DNA from 3 places in the Erwinia tasmaniensis Et1/99 genome. Region 1 is predicted to be linked to each of the others. Evidence: predicted binding sites of a transcription regulator. Region 1 holds the regulator's gene; each other region holds the start of a gene.
The links. Region 1 encodes LexA, which represses DNA repair genes until DNA is damaged. Its sites were predicted from a motif close to TNCTGTATGTACATACAGNA; they were not measured.
Positions count from the first base shown of each region.

Region 2: ETA_RS10360 (metal-dependent hydrolase) is a predicted target of LexA. The motif match lies at 2,320-2,339, and genes of this name have one in related genera.
Region 3: uvrB (excinuclease ABC subunit UvrB) is a predicted target of LexA. The motif match lies at 1,957-1,976, and genes of this name have one in related genera.

Region 1 is NC_010694.1:3,474,262-3,480,365, forward strand. It holds gene dusA (tRNA dihydrouridine(20/20a) synthase DusA) at 1-959, opposite strand, end outside; gene ETA_RS16690 (conjugal transfer protein TraF) at 1,077-2,309, opposite strand; gene zur (zinc uptake transcriptional repressor Zur) at 2,785-3,294, shown strand; gene ETA_RS16700 (CsbD family protein) at 3,380-3,589, opposite strand; gene lexA (transcriptional repressor LexA) at 3,988-4,596, opposite strand; gene ETA_RS16710 (diacylglycerol kinase) at 4,706-5,071, opposite strand; gene plsB (glycerol-3-phosphate 1-O-acyltransferase PlsB) at 5,200-6,104, shown strand, end outside.
Region 2 is NC_010694.1:2,093,418-2,099,521, forward strand. It holds gene ETA_RS10345 (fructosamine kinase family protein) at 1-738, shown strand, start outside; gene ETA_RS10350 (YniB family protein) at 756-1,295, opposite strand; gene hxpB (hexitol phosphatase HxpB) at 1,461-2,132, shown strand; gene ETA_RS10360 (metal-dependent hydrolase) at 2,376-2,966, shown strand; gene ETA_RS10365 (L-cystine transporter) at 3,128-4,522, shown strand; gene osmE (osmotically-inducible lipoprotein OsmE) at 4,765-5,100, opposite strand; gene ETA_RS10375 (multidrug effflux MFS transporter) at 5,299-6,104, shown strand, end outside.
Region 3 is NC_010694.1:2,547,309-2,553,412, reverse strand. It holds gene bioD (dethiobiotin synthase) at 1-346, shown strand, start outside; gene ETA_RS12425 (ABC transporter ATP-binding protein) at 410-1,126, opposite strand; gene uvrB (excinuclease ABC subunit UvrB) at 2,053-4,077, shown strand; gene yvcK (uridine diphosphate-N-acetylglucosamine-binding protein YvcK) at 4,127-5,035, opposite strand; molybdenum cofactor riboswitch at 5,199-5,334, shown strand; gene moaA (GTP 3',8-cyclase MoaA) at 5,325-6,104, shown strand, end outside.

The DNA.
Region 1 (6,104 bases):
AGGGCCTTTTCCACGACCTCAACCCCCGCACCGGCTTTATGAGCGTTTTCACTGAGATAGCGACGCCACTGGCGCGCACCGGGAACCCCCTGGAACAGGCCGAGCATATGTCGGGTAACATGACCAAGATACGTCCCCTTAGCCAGTTCACGCTCAATGTAAGGATACATCGAGCGCACCACCGCCACCGGATCGGTATCTGGTAGCGTACAGCCAAACAGTTCGCGATCGACCTGTGCCAGCAGGCCCGGATTTTGGTAGGCCTCACGCCCCATCATCACGCCGTCCAGATGCTGTAAGTGGACCTTTGCTTCCTCCAGGGTCTTCACGCCACCATTAAGGGACAGGGTCAGATGCGGGAAATCGCGCTTCAGCTGGTACACGCGCGGGTAGTCCAGCGGCGGTATCTCACGGTTCTCTTTCGGGCTGAGACCGGAAAGCCAGGCTTTTCGGGCGTGGATAATAAACATCTCACAGCCGCCCTGCTCCGACACCGTGCGGATAAAGTCACAGAGAAACGCGTAGCTGTCCTGGTCATCAATACCAATGCGGGTTTTCACCGTCACCGGTAACGACGTCACATCGCGCATCGCTTTTATGCCATCCGCCACCAGCCGTGCTTCACCCATCAGACAAGCGCCGAAGCGGCCGTTCTGGACGCGGTCTGACGGGCAGCCAACGTTGAGGTTGATTTCCTGATAGCCACGCTGCTCCGCCAGTTTGGCACACTGCGCCAACGCAGCCGGATCGCTGCCACCCAGCTGGAGAGCAACGGGCTGTTCTTCGCGACTAAATGCCAGATAATCACCTTTGCCGTGAATAATGGCCCCGGTGGTCACCATTTCGGTATAAAGCAACGTTTGCCGCGTTAACTGACGATGGAAGTAGCGACAGTGGCGGTCGGTCCAGTCGAGCATCGGGGCAATGGAGAAGCGGTATGCGGGTAATTTTTCGGTTATCAAATGCGCTAACTCTGTAATCAGAAGAGGTATGACGATATTGCGCTCAATGATAACACGGCGGGAAGCGCGGATATAGCGCCGGAAGGAGCTTCCCCCTCCCGGTCACAACGCTCGTTAGAAAGTGAAGTTCAGCTGGGCGACCGCTCCCCAGGTCTTGTCTTTTCCTACCATTCCTGCCAGGTCAAGATGCACTTTCTTATACGGTGAAATCCCGACGCCGCCGGTAAACACGTTGGTGTCATTTGACTTCATATCAGCGCGGTAACCGCCGCGTAGCTGTAACCATTCCAGCAGGCGGTACTCGGCACCAATACCGGCATACTGGCTGTCCTGCTGGATTTTGAAACGTTTAGTGGGCGTCAAGTCAATATCCAGAGCGGTAGTTAGACGTTCAGTATGGAAGGAAACACCGGAGGTCACCAGTGGACGGATCTGGTAAGTATCCCGATAGCCGTTGACCTCTTTGGTATCAAGGTTGTGCGCAATCAGGTTCTGTCCACTCAGGCCCAACGTCCAGTTGTCACCCAGATCGGTCGCTGCGCCAAGATCGAGGTTAAAATCGGTATGGGTGTTTTTATATTTGTCGTTGGTCAGATCCGATCTTTTATAGCTATAAACCGAAGCGCTGTAATTGTACAACGTGGTTTTTTGTAGCTTCGGCGTCACGCCAAATGAAAACGGATGGCCGCCAATATCGAACTCATGTGCCATCGCGATACCAAAATCATAAACGATTGCGGCGCGCCCCAGCCCGGTGGAAGTCAGCTTATCCTGGAAAGAGGGAAATGCCGTCGCGTTGGCAATGCCCTGTAGCAGGTCGATATCGTGCTGGCTAATATTGCTGGTGCCATAGGCGGTGCCATAGGCTTTAGTCACAAAGGCAAACGGCAGCCTGTCGTTGGGAACCGTAACCGCGAGCGCAGCACCGGCCTGGCCCCAGGCCTTATCGCCACGGATATCACGCAGCCGGTTAGCGAGGTCGCCGCTGGCGGCGCGCAGACGAGGAATATCTGCAAAGGTGAAGTTATCCAGCATGCTTTTGTAACGATCGACGGTATCCGCAATGTCGTCGACCTTATCAACCAGTTTGTCTTTATCACTTATCTGCGCGCCAACCGCAGGCAGAATAATACTGATTTCGTCCTGCGGTTGTGATTTGGTCATGAGCGCCGGGTTAGCCAACACCGCAGAACCATAGGTAGAAGAAGCCACGCCAGTTCCACCCATTGCATCATTGCGGGCATCATAATAGTGACCGGCCGCCATCGCGCCCGGCGAAACAAATAAGAGAGCAGGTAACACTACTGGTGGTGAAAACCAAAATAATTTATTGAATTTGTTGATCATCTTATCTTAACCCACTTTAGAAATGAAAACGCGTATGCCAAATATGCACAAGGCTTTTAAGCCGTGATAATGGACATAAAGGCGACAATTCATTGCTGTGAATTAAGTGAATATGAGTGGGCTGATTAGTTCATTGTTCTTTTTAATAATCTGCTATAAAGCTTACCGTTAAGCTCCAGGTAACCTTTTTAGTGCCAATCATTTCCAGACCCTGTGTCAAGAAATATCAAGATAATCAGGGTATGTAAATACGTTTTGGCATATTAAATCAATGACACAACTTAAAATAGCACTAAGAAAAATCACATAACATCATTAAATTCAGTTGATTAAACCGCGATCTGCCGGAAAACATTTTCGGGTTGACCGTATTGCAAAACGGATCAGTTTGGCCCTGATGAATAGCAAACTCGGCGTTTTATGACAGGTGTGATAAAATAACATCCTGATTCTGGCCTGATGAGGAACTAGAAATATGACCAGCGCTGAAAAAATTCTGACGCAGGCGGAAATTATTTGTCAACAACGCAGCGTGCGCCTGACGCCCCAGCGTCTCGAGGTTCTGCGTCTGATGAGCCAACATAACGGGGCGATCAGCGCTTACGATTTGCTGGATTTATTGCGCGTTTCCGAGCCTCAGGCGAAGCCTCCCACCGTCTATCGCGCCCTGGACTTCCTGCTGGAGCAGGGCTTTATACATCGCGTAGAGTCGACCAACAGTTACGTGGTCTGCCATCACTTCGAGCAGCCTTCCCATACGTCGGCGATGCTAATATGCGATCGTTGTGGTCAGGTCACGGAACAACCTGCAGAGGGGGTGGAAGATATTCTGAAATCGCTGGCCCTCAAATCAGGTTTTACCCTGGGCCACAGCGTGATTGAAGCGCATGGTTTTTGCCGGCCGTGCGAAGAAATTGAAACCTGCACGCATCAGGGTGCCTGCCATCACGATCACAGCGTGCAGACGAAAAAACGCGGACGATAGGCGAAGTCTGACAGACTAAGACGCGAGCTGGAGGCACTCTCCTTGTGCCGCAATCGGGAGCTTTTTGCGCGTTAACAGCCGCTGGTTACCAGCGGTGGTCGTGACCGGATTCCCAGTCGCTTAGCTCTTTCTCGGCCCGATCCTTTTCATAGCCATAACGTTCCTGAATCTTGCCCACTAGCTGATCGCGCTTACCTTCAACGACCGTCAGGTCGTCATCGGTCAGTTTGCCCCATTGCTCTTTAACTTTACCTTTAAACTGCTTCCAGTTACCGCCGGCTTCGTGTTTATTCATAAAATGTATCCTCTACTCGGGGTTAAACAGCTTGTTAACTTCATCTTTCGGCTTTTAGGTAGATAATTATCTGGGAAAAAACCTGACACAGAGATAATTGTAGTAGAGGAATAGCGTTGCGATAGTAAACATACTCGGCGGCGGGGAAAGTAGCGGGAAAAAGAAATGAAAATCAATAAAATAGACAGAATTCAGCTTAAGTAATGAAATGTGTCAATAGGACTAACCGGCTTCCGTTACATCACTACGTCACCGGCCTTGTCATAGCATCATAACGGCAGCTGGGATGGATATGTTGAGCAGGGCCTTGCCGCAACGCGAAATCTATTGGGCCCGTTTTGCGTATTCAGTGAGCACGCGCTGCGGGCGCAACGCGCATTATTCGTTCGTATCGATATTTACAGCCAGTTGCCGTTACGGATAACGCCGACTGCAAGCCCCTCAATGGTCAGGGTCTGCTGACGCAGGTCGACGACGATTGGCTGAAAATCAGGATTTTCCGGCAGTAACTCTACCATATTGCCATTCTTTTTTAGTCGCTTAACCGTGACTTCATCATCAATACGCGCGACGACAACCTGACCGTTACGCACATCTTCTGTTTTGTGCACCGCCAGCAGGTCTCCATCCATAATACCGATGTTTTTCATTGACATACCGCTAACGCGCAGCAGAAAATCCGCGCCGGGCTTAAACAAACCGGGATCGACCTGGTAGTGTCCTTCGATATGTTGTTCTGCAAGCAGCGGCTCACCTGCCGCTACGCGGCCGATTAACGGAAGCCCACTCTCGTCTTCCATCATCAGGCGAATGCCGCGTGATGCACCGGACACAATCTCAATCACGCCTTTACGCGCCAGCGCCTTAAGGTGCTCTTCAGCCGCATTCGGGGAACGGAAACCGAGCTGCGCGGCAATCTCTGCCCGTGTTGGGGGCATACCGGTTTGATTAATGTGGTCGCGAATCAGGTCATAAACCTGCTGCTGCCTTGCCGTTAGTGCTTTCATCCCGCCCCCTGGTTGTTTATACAGTCGACTGTGAGTATATACAGGTATTTCTATATTGAAAACCTAAAGTTGGACGAAATTCAGGTTGTTGTAATTTATGAGTCCCTCATCACGAATGGGGCACCAGCAGCATGATCCAGACAAATACCGCCAGCAGAATGCTCAACAACACGGCGGCAGAACCCATATCTTTTGCCCGTCCAGCAAGGGGATGAATTTCGCTGCCAATACGGTCAACAACCGCTTCGATGGCGCTGTTCAGAATTTCGACGATGATAACCATCACTACAGTACCAATCAGCAGTACGCGAGTCACCGCGTCAACATCAAGCAAAGCGGCAATAAAAATGGCGATCGTCACCGCTACGGTTTCCTGACGAAAGGCCGCTTCATGTCGCCATGCGGCGCGCAAACCTTTCCACGAATATCCAGCGGCCTTGATAATTCGCGTCAATCCGGTGGCATTATTTGCCATAATGGCGAAGTCCCTTAAAAAGTTTAATGTCAATGGCGGGGTGTAGCGGGTTTCGTAACATCACAGATTCCGCAGATGCTTTCTGGTATGCTTGCATCGCTTTGCTAACAAGAGGCTTCATATTATCTATGTCAGGTTGGCGTAATTTATATTATAACTTATTGAATTTACCGGTTAAATTACTGGTAAAAAGTAAAGCAATTCCGGCAGAACCGGTTGCTGAACTTGGGCTTGATACGTCGCGCCCTATTATGTATGTACTGCCTTATGATTCAAAGGCCGATCTTCTTGCGCTGCGCGAGCAGTGCCGCAAACAGGACCTGCCCGATCCGCTGGAACCGCTGGAGATCGACGGCAATCTGTTGCCACGTCACGTCTTTATCCATGATGGCCCACGCGTGTTTCCCTATTTTGTTCCGAATCTGGAGTCGGTTAAGCTGTTCCATGACTACCTGGATCTGCACCGCAACAATCCGGATCTTGATGTCCAGATGGTGCCGGTCTCGGTCATGTTTGGACGTGCTCCAGGCCGCGAAGTTCAGGGCGACGAGCAGCCGCATCTGCGCGTGCTGAACGGCATCCAAAAATTCTTTGCCGTGCTGTGGTTAGGTCGTGACAGCTTCGTGCGTTTTTCACCAATGGTGTCGCTACGCCACATGGCAACAGAACACGGCACCGACAAAACTATTGCCCAGAAGCTGGCTCGCGTGGCGCGCATGCACTTTGCCCGTCAGCGCCTGGCGGCGGTCGGGCCGCGTCTGCCGGTACGTCAGGATCTGTTCAATAAGCTGTTACAGTCGAAGGCCATCGCGAAAGCGGTAGAGGACGAGGCGCGCAGCAAGAAAATTTCCCACGAAAAAGCGCAGCAGAATGCGATTGAGCTGATGGAGGAAGTCGCTGCCGATTTCTCTTACGAAGCGATTCGCCTGACCGATCGCATCATGGGTTGGACCTGGAGCAAACTCTACCAGGGGATCAACGTTAACGGCGGTGAGCGCGTGCGTCAGCTGGCACAGGACGGTCACGAAATTGT
Region 2 (6,104 bases), 1.4 Mb from region 1:
GACATGCTGGATATGTTCGCCTGGGAAGCCGATCAGCTCAGGCTGCTGGCGCGCAGCCATACGGTGCGCGTACCGGCGGTATATGGCGTGGGCAGTTCGCGCGATAATAGCTTTTTACTGCTGGAGTATATTCCGCTGCGGCCGCTGGATGAATGCGGTGCTTTCCAGCTGGGGCAGCAGCTGGCAAGACTGCATCAGTGGAGCGAACAACCGCAGTTTGGCCTCGATTTTGACAATAATATCACCACATCGCCGCAGCCCAACGGCTGGCAGCGGCGATGGTCTACTTTTTTTGCTGAGCAGCGCATTGGCTGGCAACTGCAGCTTGCCGTAGAAAAAGGCATCCAGTACGGCGATATGGAGCTGATCGTCCGGTGTTCTCAACACGCATTGAGCTCGCATCACCCTCTTCCTTCTTTACTGCATGGCGATCTTTGGCCCGCTAACTGCGGCGGGAGTGACAACGGCCCGTGGGTTTTCGATCCGGCCTGCTACTGGGGAGATCGTGAATGCGATCTGGCGATGCTGCCTTGGTTCCCGCACTCACCCGAACAGGTCTGCCGTGGCTACCAGTCGGTCTGGCCCCTACCTGACGACTTCCGCCAGCGCCAGTCGATTTATCAACTTTACTATTTATTGAACCGGGCCAATATCTTTGGCGGCACGTGGATCGCTGACGCACAGCGCGCGGTGGGCGTATTGCTTGACGGTGAAGATGAGGTGGCGCGCCCCGCATAAGGGCGCGTCACCTTTTCTTAGCCGATAAACCCAGCCAGTTTGAGGATGAAGTATCCGCCGACAGCAACGATCGCTGGCAGAATGTATAACGGGAAAATCTGCAGAAACAAAGTATGACGCGGCACCACTATCTTTTCTTCCAGCTGTGCACGGCTTTGACCTTCCGCGCCTCGTGCCTTTTCCAGGATCATTTGGTTTTCAATTCCCTCGCGCAGAAAACGCGCCTGACGCGACATTCTCGCTCCAGAAGCCTGCATGGCGAGCCCGATAAATATCAGGATGTAGATCCCCCAGAACAGAAGATTACTGCCGTTGTTAAAGTCCGGTACCGGCGAGTTATGCCAGAATCCGGAAAGAAAACCGGTGTTGAAGCGGATCATATCAATCATCACATGAGCAAAATCCTGCATGACGGCATTGATCCCGCTGCGCTGTTCACGACTTTTTTCCAGAAAAACCATCAGCGAAATCAGCGTAGATATCAGGGCTGGAATAAAAATAATCCACCCCATGATGCGTTTCACTATCGCTATCCTGCCAGCCTGTTGATAAGTCATGCGTTCTCCTGTCCATCAGATATAAGTGTCAGTTTACAGTGAGTTTCACCAATGCGCCCGAAAAATGACACCAGGCCTGCCTTTTGACCACGCGTAACGCCGCAGTCATATTTTCCACCGTAACTTCATGTTAGGGTGACATAAACCGTTAAATGGAGTCGCTGAATGTCTTATCACCGCCCCGCACTCGCCGCCATATTTGATATGGATGGCCTGCTGATTGATTCCGAACCCCTGTGGTACCAGGCCGAACTGGAGGTATTTACCTCGCTTGACGTCGATCTCAGTCAACGGGGAGCCATGCCCGATACGTTAGGCTTGCGCATCGATCAGGTCGTACGCATGTGGTTCGACGCCCAGCCCTGGAACGGCCCTTCGCAGGCCGAAGTTATCCAGCGCATCATTCATCGCGTTCTACAGCTGATTGAGGACACCCGCCCGCTATTGCCAGGCGTAGCGCACGCGTTGCAGACGTGTCGGGATGCAGGATTGAGAGTCGGCCTCGCGTCGGCCTCACCACTGCATATGCTTGAGCGCGTAATGGATATGTTTAACCTGCGCGAAAATTTCGAAGTGTTGGTTTCCGCTGAGTCACTCCCCTACAGCAAACCGCATCCTCAGGTTTATCTCAACGCCGCAACGGCCCTGGGGATTGATCCACTCAACTGCGTCACGTTTGAAGATTCCTTTAATGGCATGATTGCGACTAAGGCTGCACGGATGCGCTCCATTGTCGTGCCGGATAGCGCACACGCAGACGATGCCCGCTGGTCGTTGGCTGATGTGAAACTGGCTACTCTTGAACAGGTTACGTCTCAACACCTGCTTAACCGCTGAGTTAAAAAACGCCGTCCGTTGACATAATAAAGTGTCACTCAACGCCAGCGGCGTTACGAGCGGCATGTGACGGCCTGTTAATTCCTGGTGCCGCCGCCCACCGATGTGGCTTAATGTCCATTAAGATCGTGGTCACGCCCGTTTTACACCCCTATTTATCTTTGGTTACAGCGTCACATATTTATTATACTGTATATATTCCCTATACTGGATACATCGACAGTTATGTAGTCAGGTATTCCCATGACGGCCGAAGGCCACCTCATTTTTGCCATAGCCAGCGCGATTTTTGCCAAACGTGCTGAACTAACCCCGATACTGGCCAGTGCGGACTGGTGGCATATTGTCCCGGCTGCGCTCCTGACGTGCCTGTTGCCGGATATTGACCACCCGAAATCATTTCTCGGCCAGCGGCTAAGGTGGCTCTCTTACCCTATTGCGCGGATCTTCGGCCACAGGGGATTTACCCACAGCCTGTTGGCCGTGGGTGCGGGCGTTGCCCTGCTGCAAATGAAACTCCCCTCTGACTGGCTTTTACCCGCAGACGTTTTCCAGGGGATGGTGCTGGGTTATCTTAGCCACATTGCCGCAGATATGCTCACCCCGGCCGGCGTTCCGCTGTTGTGGCCCTGCCGCTGGCGTTTTGGCCTGCCGCTGTTGAGAAGCCAAAAGGGCAACCAGCTTGAGCGCGCCCTGTGTCTGGCGCTGGTCGGCTACGCCATCTGGTTTCCACCCGGTATGCCGCCCTTTGGCGCCTCGGGATGGACCACCCAGGCGATTGGCAACATACAAAACGGCTTTACCGAGCTGATCGGTCGTCAAAAGCCCCGCTGATAAAACGTCAGCACCAAAAGTTATAAGTCATTCCGTTTGGATATAATGCTGTCATGGCGGCAGCTGCTACCATTTCGCAACTGATTTACTTACCGTAAGACAGCCATTAACTGTCTTTAGCAAAAGCCCTCAGAGGCCGGTTTCACTGGGAGAAAATGGAAATGAATTTTCCGCTTATCATAAATCTTGTCGCGTTTGTTGCGCTGCTGATGTTAGTGGCCAAGACGGGATCGGGCTGGAGCCTGTCGAAGAAGGTGCTCTTCGGCCTGGCGATCGGCGTGCTGTTTGGCCTGGCCCTGCACACCATCTATGGCGAGAACAGCCCGGTTATTAAACAATCCGTCAGCTGGTTTAACCTGGTCGGTAACGGTTATGTTCAACTGTTACAGATGATCGTTATGCCGCTGGTATTTGCCTCAATCCTCAGCGCCGTTGCACGTCTGCATAATGCGTCATCGCTGGGAAAAATCAGCTTTTTGACGATTGGCGTGCTGCTCTTTACCACCGCCATTGCCGCCGTTGTGGGTGTTTTTGTGACCTGGCTGTTCGGCCTGAATGCCGGAGGCCTGATCCAGGGCGCACAGGAAAGCGCGCGTCTGGCGGCGATCCAGGGCTCCTATGCAGGTAAAGTCGCCGATCTCAGCGCGCCACAGCTACTGCTCTCCTTTGTGCCGAAGAATCCTTTTGCCGACCTGACCGGAGCGAATCCAACGTCTATCATCAGCGTGGTGATTTTTGCCGCGTTCCTCGGTGTAGCCGCGTTGCAGCTGTTGAAAGATGATGCGGAAAAAGGCCAGCGCGTGCTGAAAGCGATTGATACGCTGCAATCCTGGGTGATGAAGCTGGTGCGTTTAATCATGAAGCTGACGCCGTATGGCGTGCTGGCGTTGATGACTAAAGTGGTCGCCACCTCTAACGTCAGCGATATCATCAAGCTTGGCGGTTTTGTGCTGGCATCCTACCTGGGCATGGCCATCATGTTTGCCGTGCATGCTCTGCTGCTGTCAGCCAATGGCGTCAACCCGCTGCGCTTCTTCCGTAAGGTGTGGCCGGTGATCACTTTTGCCTTCACCAGCCGCTCCAGCGCCGCAACTATCCCACTGAGCGTCGAAGCGCAAACGCGCCGTCTGGGCATTCCAGAATCCATCGCCAGCTTTGCCGCTTCATTCGGTGCCACAATAGGACAGAACGGCTGTGCCGGTCTCTATCCGACCATGCTGGCAGTCATGGTTGCGCCCACCGTGGGCATTAACCCGTTTGACCCGATGTGGATCGCCACATTAGTGGCTATCGTCACGTTGAGTTCAGCGGGCGTTGCCGGGGTTGGCGGCGGGGCAACCTTTGCAGCGCTGATCGTGCTGCCGGCAATGGGTCTGCCGGTCACGCTGGTAGCATTACTGATATCCATTGAGCCGCTGATTGATATGGGGCGTACCGCCCTTAACGTGAACGGTTCTATCACGGCGGGCACCCTCACCAGCCAATGGTTAAAACAGACTGATAAACAAATTATGGATACCGACGCCGATAGCGAAGCGACGCTAACCCAGCGTTAATCCTGCTATGCGGGTCAGCGACGCTGACCCGCGCTTATACACTCACCCAGAGCGGGTAACACGGCCCCTTCGCTTTTATCCCCTTATCTTATAAGTAAACCACGATACGGGTGACCTGAAGAACACTGCCGGAATACTGATGGTCAGAAGAATGAGGGCACGCGACCTGTTTGCGTGTAATAGTTAGCGCCAGCGCAAAAAAAATGGTCACCATCGTGACCATTTTTTTTGTTAAGCGGTGATTACTGATTCACCTGCGGATCCGTATCGTACTCTTTGCAGCTCTGGAAACCGTAGTTCATAACGCGGCCCGTGTCGGAGTAGCTGACGAAGTAGGTCTGCAGCTTACCGTCACGTTCGCCCAGCACGTAGGTCTGGCAAGTACCGCGGGCGTGAACCATTGTGATTTCAGTTGATGCCGGCCCGGCGATATCGCGCACCTGCTGACGGGTCATCCCTTTCTTCACATCCTGCACCACCGGTTTGGTGGCATAGCTCTGTGCGCGGTCGTAAACCGTACAGCCAGACAGCACGGCAAGCGTTACCGCAGCACCAATCATTCCCGTTAACTTACGCATTTATTCTACCTCTGTCATTATCAGTGTGGTGATAAGCTTGGGATATAAAGGCAGATTAATCAACTTTATGGCAGCAAATTGTTATCAATTTGTTCGCAGCATACTTATAATGTGGCGGGTAAAAATGTCGGTTTATTGGCTAAAGATGGCCCGCGATCTCCCCCTTTTTCGGCAGCCGCCTTTCATTAATGAGGTTTCATGACACCTGCACACAGCAAACGCCTGGGCTATGCCATTACGCTGGGGTTACTGGCGGCTTTAGGCCCGCTTTGCATCGATCTGTATCTTCCTGCACTGCCAGAGCTGGCAAATGACCTGGCAACGAATACGGCAACAGCACAACTCAGCCTTACCGCGGGGCTGCTCGGACTGGGCTTCGGCCAGCTGTTTTTCGGCCCGCTTAGCGATAAATATGGTCGCATTCGTCCTCTGCTACTGTCGCTGCTATTACTGCTATTAGCCTCGGTTGGCTGTGCGCTGGCACAGGACATCCATCAGCTGTTGCTGGCGCGTCTGTTTGAGGGATTATCCGCTGCCGGCGGTGCAGTGCTGTCACGGGCTATCGCCCGGGATATGTACAGCGGCCATGAGCTGACCCGGTTTTTTGCCCTGCTGATGCTGGTCAACGGGCTTGCGCCCATCGCCGCACCGGTCGTGGGCGGTGCGCTGATGGCTTTTCTCGACTGGCGCGGGCTATTTATGGTCATTGCCCTGCTTGCACTGCTGCTGCTACTGCTGGCACGCGTTAAACTTCATGAGACTCTGACCGAAGATCGGCGCAGTCAGGGCAGTATTTTCTCCGCGTGGGCGGCGCTGGGTCAGGTCATCACCCATCGTCCTTTTATGGGCTTCTGCCTGACGCAAGGGTTTATGATGTCCGGAATGTTTGCCTATATCGGTGCCTCTCCGTTCGTACTGCAACAAATTTATCAGCTCTCGCCACAGGCCTTCAGCCTCTGCTTTGCCGCTAACGGCGTTGGCCTGATTATTGCTTCTCAGATTAG
Region 3 (6,104 bases), 930 kb from region 1:
GCAGGCTGACTGGGTGTTGACCGAAGGGGCCGGAGGATGGTTTACGCCGCTTTCCGAAAGCTTCACCTTCGCAGACTGGGTGGTTCAACGGCAGCTGCCGGTGATCCTGGTGGTGGGGGTTAAGTTGGGATGTATTAACCATGCGCTGCTGACCTCGCAGGCGGTGCTGTCCAGCGGTCTGACGCTGGCAGGCTGGATAGCCAACGGGATCCAGCCCGCAGGCAGACGACATCACGAGTATCTGGCGACGCTGCGTGCGCGCATTGCGGCCCCCTGTCTTGGTGAGATCCCCCATCTGACGGGGCCGGATCGCGACGATATTGGGCGGTATATCACTCTGCCTTAGGCTTTTCAGCCGACAGGAGCGAAGCGGTTCCCGTCGGCAACGCCGTGCATATCGCCACGGCCTTCACACCGCCAGCCACGTATTGACCACCCTGTCATCCAGCTGTGCCACTTTACCCTGAGCCACGTTACGCCCCCGATGCAGCAAAAGAAAACAGTCTGCAACACGGCGGATAAACGACAGGCGCTGCTCCAGCAGCAGGATGGTGATACCGAAGTCATGATTCAGACGGTGGATCATATTGCCCATCTCCTCTTCCAGCCAGGGTGACATGCCCTCCGTGGGTTCATCCAGGATCAGCAGGCTTGGCTGCAATACCAGCGCCCGCGCCAGCGCCAGCTGCTGCTGCTGGTCAATGGGCAGTTCGCCGCTACGCTGATGGCGCAGCGACCAGAGCGCTGGAAACAGATCGAAAACGCTCTTTGGGATGGCCCGATGGCTCGATGTCCCGGCTCCGGCCAACAGGGCGATCTGCAAATTATCCTCAACGCTCATTTGAGAGAAAATGTGCCGGCGTTGCGGTACATAGCCTATGCCGAGCGCGGCACGGGTTTCTACCGGCTGTAACAGCAGGTCCTGTGGCGGGCCGCTGGTGCCCTGCCAGGTCATGGAGCCGCTTTTAATCGGCAAATGTCCCATGATGCAGTTCACCAGCGTGGTTTTGCCCATGCCCTGCTGCCCGATAATACCGGTGCAGGTGCCGGGTTCGAGTTCTAAATCGACGTCCCACAAAATGTGGTTTTGCCCGTAGAACTGATTAACAGAGCGTAAACTGAGCATCTGACACTCTCCTCCAGAAAGTTTTAGATCGCAGCTGTTTTGCGTACGCTCTCTGTCGTATGGCAAACAGTCCGGCGTTCCGTTAAGAACCCCTGCGGCTTTATGCTTGTTGCTAAGGTGTTGTGAAAGCATGTGGCACCAGGAAAATGACTCACAGTGAATCAAAGCAATTAACGGGCCAGATTTGGTGAAAGGTGGGGTATTTGCTGCGCAGCTCACCATTTTGTGGGTAATTGATGAGTAAATCTAAACTATTCAGCGCGGTAAATAGCCTTTTGCACCGGGTCAGTGCGTGTATAGAACCCCCGGTGGTGCAAATGCCATATAAAAAGCCATCGAGGGTGTTTACGCCGCTATGGCAAGAAAAAGCGCCACCGTCAGGCTGAAAATGCGCATCTTCTCACCGCTAATGCGCGCCTGATACGCTAAAAAAAAGTCAAAAAAAAATATTTAACAGGTTTAATCGTACGTGGGGACGGTTTATACACATCAGACGCCTCAAGCGTTGAAAACAGTTATCCACTATTCCTGTGGATAACCTTGTGTATTAGGTTGTGAAAACCTGCGCAAGGCGAGAGCGGGCGCGGCCTGGAGGCGGGTTGCTGCGAAACTCGACTTTCATTTAGACTGCTTGAAAATCAACTGGTTAACTAAAATCAATAAGGCACATCATATTGAATCTATCGGCAACCCATTTTATGTCAATGCTATTGACAAATGTTAAAATCTCAAACTCTCTGGGGATAACCTTTTTGTTTAGCCCTTGTGCCACAAAACGCAGTGTTGGGCAAAAAGGGGGCTTTTAGTGAGAAAGTGGCATCATGCGATAGGGCTGTAATTATATCCAGTATTTATTGCTGGCAAAATCGTCAATGACGAGTAGAATTAAATCCGGTTCGTGTCCTTTTTCATCAGGTAGCCTGTTAATGAGCAAAGTCTTCAAACTCAACTCCGAATTTAAACCCGCCGGCGATCAGCCGGAGGCGATCCGCCGCCTCGAAGAGGGGCTGGAAGATGGTTTAGCCCATCAGACCCTGCTTGGGGTAACCGGGTCGGGTAAAACCTTTACCGTTGCTAACGTGATTGCCGACCTGAATCGTCCGACGATGGTGCTGGCGCCCAATAAAACGCTGGCGGCGCAGCTTTACGGAGAAATGAAAGAGTTTTTTCCGGATAACGCGGTAGAGTATTTTGTCTCTTACTACGATTACTACCAGCCTGAAGCCTATGTTCCCAGTTCTGACACCTTTATCGAAAAAGACGCGTCCGTAAATGAACACATCGAGCAGATGCGCCTGTCGGCGACGAAAGCGCTGCTGGAACGTCGTGACGTGGTGGTGGTGGCGTCCGTTTCCGCTATTTACGGCCTGGGCGATCCCGATCTCTATCTGAAAATGATGCTGCACCTGTCGCGCGGCATGGTTATCGATCAGCGCGCCATTCTGCGCCGCCTGGCAGAGCTGCAATATACGCGCAACGATCAGGCTTTCCAGCGTGGGACTTTCCGTGTGCGGGGTGAGGTCATTGATATCTTCCCCGCGGAGTCCGATGACTATGCGCTGCGCGTGGAGCTGTTTGACGAGGAGGTTGAGCGGTTGTCCATTTTTGACCCGCTGACCGGCCAGATAGAATCGGTGATCCCGCGTTATACCATCTATCCCAAGACTCACTACGTCACGCCGCGTGAGCGCATCCTGCAGGCGATGGAAGAGATCAAGGATGAGCTGGTGGAGAGGAAAAAAGTCCTGCTGGATAACAATAAGCTGTTGGAAGAGCAGCGCCTGAGCCAGCGAACCCAGTTCGATCTTGAAATGATGAACGAGCTTGGCTACTGCTCCGGGATTGAAAACTACTCGCGCTATCTTTCCGGGCGCGGGCCGGGTGAAGCGCCACCCACCCTGTTTGACTACCTGCCCGCCGACGGCCTGCTGGTGATTGACGAGTCCCATGTCACCATTCCACAGATTGGCGGCATGTACCGTGGTGACCGCGCGCGCAAAGAAACGCTGGTGGAATACGGCTTCCGCCTGCCGTCGGCGCTGGATAACCGCCCGATGAAATTTGAAGAGTTTGAGGGGCTGGCACCGCAGACCATCTACGTTTCCGCCACGCCGGGTAATTACGAGCTGGAAAAGTCTGGGGGCGAAGTGATTGACCAGGTGGTGCGTCCTACCGGCCTGCTCGATCCGATTGTCGAAGTGCGTCCGGTGGGCACCCAGGTGGACGATTTGCTCTCTGAAATTCGACAACGTGTGGCGATCAACGAGCGCGTACTGGTCACGGTGCTGACGAAACGTATGGCGGAAGACTTAACCGAATACCTCACGGAGCACGGTGAACGGGTGCGCTATCTGCACTCGGACATTGATACCGTAGAGCGCGTGGAAATCATCCGCGATCTGCGTTTGGGCAAGTTTGACGTGCTGGTGGGGATCAACCTGCTGCGTGAGGGGTTGGATATGCCAGAGGTCTCGCTGGTCGCGATCCTCGATGCGGATAAAGAGGGCTTCCTGCGTTCTGAACGTTCCCTGATCCAGACCATCGGCCGTGCGGCGCGTAACCTCAACGGTAAGGCTATTCTCTATGGCGACAAAATTACCCCATCAATGGCGCGTGCGATCGGTGAAACCGAGCGTCGCCGTGAGAAGCAGCAGCTGCACAATGAAGAACACGGCATAGTGCCGCAGGGCCTGAACAAGAAAATCTCCGATATTCTGGAGCTGGGCCAGGGGCTGGCGAAGAACAAGGCCAAACCGCGTAATATGAAAGGGCGCAGCATTGTGGAAGACGATCCGGCTCATGTCGATCTTACTCCGCAGGGGCTACAGAAGCGTATTCATCAGCTTGAAGCGCAGATGCAGCAGCATGCTCAGAACCTGGAGTTTGAGGAAGCCGCGCAGGTTCGTGACCAGCTGCACCAGGTGCGTGAGCTGTTTATCGCCGCATCCTGACGGTCCCACGGCAGCACGAGGCGCGCATCGCACCGTGCTGCCAGACCCGTCAGTCCAGCGTTTGTATCGCGCGCTCCAGCGCCAGGCGCAGCAGCTGACGGTCATGGCGGTAAGGTACATCTCCCGCCTCCAACGGTTGCTGGATCACCAGGCGTTGCTCCAGGCGGGCATGATCGGTGCAGGGGCCCAGCACCAGCGTATCAATGACCTGCTTTCCTATCACCTTTTCCATCATTTCCAGCTTGTCAGCGGTGGTCAGCCCGGCTGCCGCCGGACTCAGCTCTTTACCCAGATTGCCGATAAAGACCATTTTCGCCGGGGTGCGGCGCAACGCCTGGGCAATTTCCGGCAGCAGTAAAACCGGCATCAGGCTGGTGTAAAAACTGCCGGGGCCAACCAGGATCAGATCTGCCTGTCCAATCGCGTCTATAGCTTCACGCGTGGCGGACGCCGCCGGGGAGAGCATCAGCTCCCGAGGTGGCCTCGTCATCTGGTCAATTTCCGTCTCACCATATATAAGCTGCCCGTCCTCGTCACACGCCACCAGATCGACCGGTTGTTCGGACATCGGGATGAGAAATGCGTCAACCTTAAGCAGATTGCGGATCAAATTAATCGCATCTAACGGTCGGACGCTAAGATGATCCAGGGCTTTTAGCATCAGATTGCCAAGGTTATGCCCTGCCAGTTCGCCATTGCCGCTGAAGCGGTATTCAAACATCGCGGCGGCTATGCTGGGTTCGGCAATGAGCTGATTAAGACAGTTGCGCATATCTCCCCAGGCAATCCCCCCTTCGGAGCGACGGATACGCCCGGTAGACCCGCCATTATCCGTGGTGGTCACAATGCCGGTCAGGCGTGAACCCAGAGAGTAGAGGGAAGACATCACGCGGCCCAGCCCGTGTCCTCCCCCCAAAGCCACCACACGGTCGAGGTCAGCTAAAGTGCGATTGCGCATTATTTTCCCATGATGTTATCAGCAGAGTATCGCGTGATATTTTACGCTATCTGGCAGATAAAGTGCCGCGAAAATTCGCTATATATCAAAATGTATAGCGAAACTCTGTGCTGGTAACCACAAATCATTAGCGCTAAAATTCTCCTTACCACGGTCTGCCGATGTCGGCCGATCACACTTAAGCTCTGATACCTGTGTCCTGACGGATATGGTGTCATGGCCGCAACCCTCGAGTTGCCAGGGTGCAGAAAGAAATGACTGCATCTCCCGTTTTGGAAAGGTGTCAACGGTGTCACAATTTACTGATAACTTCGCGCGCAGGTTTTACTACCTGCGTCTGTCGATCACCGACGTGTGTAACTTTCGTTGCACCTACTGTCTGCCCGACGGCTATCAGCCTCAGGGGACGCAAAATAAAAGTTTTCTGACGCTGGATGAAATCCGTCGCGTGACGCGTGCATTCGCCGCTGCGGGTACGGAAAAGGTGCGTCTGACCGGCGGTGAACCGTCAATGCGCCGCGACTTCACCGACATTATTGCGGCGGTGCGCGAAAATGACGCCATTCGTCAGCTGGCGGTGACCACCAACGGCTACCGGCTGCAACGCGACGTGGCGCGCTGGCGCGCTGCCGGACTGACCGCGCTAAACGTCAGTATCGACAGCCTGGACGCCCGCCAGTTTCACGCCATTACCGGCCAGGATAAATTCGATTTGGTCATGCGCGGCATTGATGCGGCTTTTGACGCCGGCTTCAGCAAGGTTAAGGTGAATACCGTGTTGATGCGCGACGTCAATCATCAAAGCCTTGAGACCTTTCTCGACTGGATACGCTCCCGGCCAATCCAACTTCGTTTTATAGAGCTGATGGAAACCGGTGACGGCGGCACACTGTTTCGTCAACACCATATTTCCGGCGCCGTTATCCGTGACCAACTGATCCAGCAGGGCTGGGTTTTGCAGGCGCGTGCGCGTAGCGATGGCCCAGCCCAGGTGTTCCGGCATGAAGATTATCAGGGCGAAATTGGCCTGATTATGCCTTACGAAAAAGAGTTCTGTGCCAGCTGTAAT